One region of the Rhodopseudomonas palustris HaA2 genome, then DNA from elsewhere that is predicted to be linked to it. Evidence: riboswitches for the same ligand, from Rfam matches in the RefSeq annotation. Region 1 holds a riboswitch; the other holds the start of a gene.

Region 1 (2,458 bases):
GCGGCATCATGTCGGGCATCATCGGCCGTAGCCCGCTCCAGGGCACGACCCGGCGCGTGCTCACGCCTGGAAAGACGCGCTCCACCCAGTCGACCAGCGGCCTGATCCGATCCGACCTGATATCGCGGTTGAACCCGTTGATCTCGGCGGTGCCGGCGACCCGGAAGCGGTCGCTGCCGAGCCGGCTGGTGACGATCTTCGCGCGCTCGTCGAGCAGGCTCACGTGCGGTGCTGCGGCCCGGTCGGACTCGCTGTCGAGCTGCACGGTGATCGAATAGCCTTTCACGGGGTAGACGTTGACCCGGTCTCCCAGCGCCATCGCCAGCAGCCGGCTTTCGACGCCCGCGCAGACCACCACGGCGTCGAAGCTCTCCTTTAACGCGAACCCGCCAGGCGAACCGATCGGCTCCGACGACCAGTCGACGCGGATTCCGCCGTGCCTTTCGGCGCTCACCTCCGCGTTCTTGCCGAGCCGGAACTCGACGCCGTTGTGCGCGCAATACGCCGTCAACCCGGTGACGAATTTGTGGATGTCGCCGCTGAAATCCGACGGCGTGTAGAACCCGCCGTGAAACTTGCCGGTCAATGCGGGCTCGATCGCGCGGATTTCCTGGCGGGTGACCGGCCTGCGCTCGAGGCCGCCCGCCTGCAGCATCTTGTTGGACTTCGCCGCCTGGGCGAAATCCTGCGCGTCGTGATAGACGTGCAGGATGCCGCGGGTCTCGATGTCGAAATCGACCGACGCCGTCTTCGCCATGCGCAACAAATGCCGGCGGGCTTCGATCGCGAGCTTGGTGGTCTCGATCGAGTTCTTCTCGTACTTCCGGATGCCGACCAGGAATTCCGTCAGCCAGGAGTATTTATGCCAGCTCGGCGTCAGATCGAGCAGCAACGGCGCGTCTTTCCGGAACAGCCAGCCGAGCCCCTTCCGCACGGTCGCCCAGTTGTTCCAGACCTCGGCGTTGCTCGCGGAGAGTTGGCCGCCATTGGCATAGGAGGTCTCCATCGCGGCGTAGCGATGCCGGTCGAACACGGTCACGCGATGGCCGCGTTCGAGGAGCGTGAAAGCTGTTGTGACGCCGGTGATCCCGGCTCCGATGATAGCGATCTTCGACATAGGGGGACTCGCATTGTTCGATCTGACCGAGAACCTCGGTCGCGTCCCCATCTGTTCGCTTTACCTGAGAGCTTAGCCGAATTGCCCGGCCTTCCCCTTCGGTGGACGCATTCCAGCGCCTCTCTCCAGATCATGTCGCGAGACGGTCCATTTGCCTGAGAGTTTCCGGGGTGTTGCTCCTTCGGCGTCGGCCGCAGCCGAACTCTCCCGCATCGCATTTAGCTGTCGACGACGTCCGGCCTCCTTTCACGCGGCACTGCGACGAGGCCGCGGTTTCCACTGGCGGGTCCGGTACACCGACAGGCGCGCCGGATGTATTTTTCCAAGCGAAGCGCTACGCGTCGCGTAGGATGTAGATCGGGCTCGACCACGCCTGGTGGCCGTCCGCGAAGGTCGCGCGGAGCCAGATCGGATTGTCGCCCGCGCGCATCGCGATCGAGCGCCGAAGGCGGAGCGAACGTTCGCTGTCGTGATCCGGCTCCCGCGACAGTCGCAGCTCGCGATCGAGCTTGCCGAGCCGATGCACGGTCGGCTGATGCGTCAGCTCGGCGAGCGCATGCTTGAACGTCCCCAGCGGGGTGGTGATCTCGAGCACCGCATCGGCCGACGACAGCGACAGATCGACGCCGGCGAAATTGCCGGTGGTGATCGACTGCCACGCCAGTTCATGCTCGGAGAGCTGCCGCAGCGGCCGGTCCGGATTGAAGAAGTTGATCGGCTCGAACGCCGTGATGGTCGCCCCGGTGAGCTTCAACGAACCGTCCCACACCGTCTGCCGGGCGCGGCCGCGATATTCGGCGCCGCTCCATTCGATGCGGCAGCGCGTTCCGAGCGGCGCGGCGGCATGCGGACGTATGGTCTCCAGCACCTCGGTGCCGCGGCGAATCTCGACGTCGAGGATCGGCGACGCCGACTCGATGCAGAACTCGAACGCGACCTCGTCGGGCGCGCCGGTGACGATGTCGCCCATCATCACCGAGGTCGCGCTTTGATGCCTTGCGCCGGCGACGCGGGGGTCGTCGGTCCACACCGTCACAGGCTCCGCGAAGTTGCTTTGCACCGTCATGTGCACGCGCGATCCGGTGGTGGCGTAGTGATGCCGCGCCTGCAGCGCGTCGAACATCGCGTCGCGGGTCAGTTCCGGCAGCCAGTAACAGGTCAGGCCTCCCAGCGCGCCGAACAGCGAGGCGCCGGGCGGCTCGTAGCCCGGCCGCCCCTTGTGACCGTCGCTGTTGGCGACGATGCCGACGCGGTAGCCGCTGTCGAAGGCGTCAGCGGCCAGCCATTCGAACGTCCCCCAGCTCGAATGCACCTCGACGGCGCGCTCCAGACCATGGTGAT
Region 2 (2,458 bases), 2.3 Mb from region 1:
CTGGCGCCGAGCAGCTGCGCATGGCGCATCGCGCGGCGCATGATCCGGCGCAGCACGTAGCCGCGGCCTTCGTTCGACGGCAGCACGCCATCGGCGATCAGGAACGACGACGAGCGCAGATGGTCGGCGATGACGCGGAACGAGGCTGCGTCCTCCTCGCCCGGCCCGCGGCCGAGCGCCGAGGAGGTCGCGTCGATCAGGCTACGGAACAGGTCGGTCTCGAACACGCTGTCGACGCCCTGCAGGATGTTCGCCATCCGCTCCAGCCCCATGCCGGTGTCGATCGACGGGCGCGGCAGCGGCAGGCGCTCGTCCTTCGTCACCTGCTCGTATTGCATGAAGACGAGATTCCAGAATTCGAGGAAGCGGTCGCCGTCCTCCTCCGGGCTGCCGGGCGGACCGCCGAAAATGTGCTCGCCCTGATCGATGAAGATCTCCGAGCACGGGCCGCACGGGCCGGTGTCGCCCATCGCCCAGAAATTGTCCGAGGTCGGAATCCGGATGATGCGGTCGTCGGAGAAGCCGGCGATCTTCTTCCAGTAGGAGGCGGCCTCGTCGTCGGTGTGATAGACGGTGACCAGCAGCTTGTCCTTCTTGAGGCCGTATTCCTTGGTGATCAGGTTCCAGGCCAGCTCGATCGCGCGTTCCTTGAAGTAATCGCCGAACGAGAAATTGCCGAGCATCTCGAAGAAGGTGAGATGCCGCGCGGTGTAGCCGACATTGTCGAGGTCGTTGTGCTTGCCGCCGGCGCGCACGCATTTCTGCGAGGTGGTGGCGCGCTGATACGGCCGCTTCTCGAGCCCGGTGAAGACGTTCTTGAACTGCACCATGCCCGCATTGGTGAACATCAATGTCGGGTCGTTGCGCGGCACCAGCGGCGACGACGGCACGATATCGTGACCATTTTTCGCAAAGTAGTTCAGAAACGCAGACCTGATATCGTTAACGCCGCTCATGTTCGTCCAATCGTCCGGGATGCCCGCGAAACGCCCGCCGGGTCCACCGCTGTCGGGGTGCCAAGCCTTTTAGACGCGGGGCCGCGCGCTGTCCAGAAAGTGGGCACATATTCAATCGTTTGCCCCCGTCCCGGGGCTCGCCCCGGCGGCGACGAAGACCCGTTGATAGCTCGCTGCACTGCGTTGACAGCCTTGCTGAAGCCGTGTTTGTGTCCTACCTGTTGAGACTAAGTCGCGTCGGGAGAGATCGGCCCAATCCTTCAGTGAAGGTGGGCCGGCGCCGAAGGAGCAACCGCCCCGGAAACTCTCAGGCAAACGGACCGCGCGACAGGATGACATCTGGAAAGAGACCCGGTCGGGCGCAAGCCCAATGCGGGGTCCGCCGACGGGATAATGCTCTCAGGCGCAGCGACAGATGGGGCTCGAATGGTGACGAGAAATAGGTCTCGGGAACCGTGGGAGCCTGAACATGCTGGCCCGTGATGATTCGCCTGCCCTGAAACGAACCCCGCTGCACGCGCTGCATCTGGCGCGCGGTGGAAAAATGGTGCCGTTCGCGGGCTACGACATGCCGGTGCAATACGCGCCGGGCGTGCTGAAGGAACATCTCCACACCCGCGCGAGCGCCGGCCTGTTCGACGTGTCGCATATGGGCCAGATCGAGTTGCGCGCCAGATCCGGCAGGCTCGACGACGCCGCGCAGGCGCTGGAAACGCTCGTGCCGCAGGACATCGTCGCGCTGGCGCGAGGCCGCCAGCGCTACGCACAGTTCACCAACGACTCCGGCGGCATCCTCGACGATCTGATGGTCACAAATCTCGGCGACCGGCTGTTCCTGGTGGTCAACGCCGCCTGCAAGACCGAGGACGAGGCGCATCTGCGCGCGCATATGAGCGCGACCTGCGAGATCACGGCCCTGCCCGGGCGCGCGCTGCTGGCGCTGCAGGGACCGAAGGCCGAAGCCGCACTGGCGAAATTCTGTGCAGACGTCGTCGCACTGAAATTCATGGACGTCGCCGAACTGACGCTGATGGACCTGCCCTGCGTCGTCTCGCGCTCCGGCTACACCGGCGAGGACGGCTTCGAGATTTCGGTGCCGGCCGACGGCGCCGAGGCGTTCGCGCAGGCGCTGCTCGACCGCCCCGGCGTGCAGCCGATCGGGCTCGGCGCTCGCGACAGCCTGCGGCTGGAGGCCGGGCTTTGCCTCTACGGCCACGACATCGACCCCACCACGACGCCGGTCGAGGCCGGATTGAGCTGGTCGATTCAGAAGAGCCGCCGGTCCGGCGGCGCGCGGCCGGGCGGGTTCCTCGGCGCGGACGCGATCCTGGCGCAGCTCGACGCCGGCGCCACGCGCAAGCGCGTCGGCTTGCGGCCGGAAGGCCGCGCCCCGGTGCGCGAGGGCGCGCCGCTTTATGCCGGTGCGGACACAACCGATGCGATCGGCTCGGTGACGTCGGGCGGCTTCGGCCCGAGCCTGAATGCGCCGGTGGCGATGGGCT

What was found. Region 1 has a riboswitch for glycine ahead of RPB_RS05680 (D-amino acid dehydrogenase). Riboswitches for the same ligand answer to the same signal wherever they lie in the genome.
Region 2: it holds a riboswitch for glycine, as region 1 does, so the genes downstream of both, gcvT (glycine cleavage system aminomethyltransferase GcvT) here and RPB_RS05680 (D-amino acid dehydrogenase) in region 1, are expected to answer to the same signal.

The regions. Positions count from the first base shown of each region.
Region 1 is NC_007778.1:1,293,378-1,295,835, reverse strand. Features, by position in the region: gene RPB_RS05680 (D-amino acid dehydrogenase) at 1-1,117, opposite strand, end outside; glycine riboswitch at 1,251-1,337, opposite strand; gene RPB_RS05675 (DUF3604 domain-containing protein) at 1,452-2,458, opposite strand, start outside.
Region 2 is NC_007778.1:4,275,283-4,277,740, forward strand. Features, by position in the region: gene alaS (alanine--tRNA ligase) at 1-956, opposite strand, end outside; glycine riboswitch at 1,184-1,289, shown strand; gene gcvT (glycine cleavage system aminomethyltransferase GcvT) at 1,426-2,458, shown strand, end outside.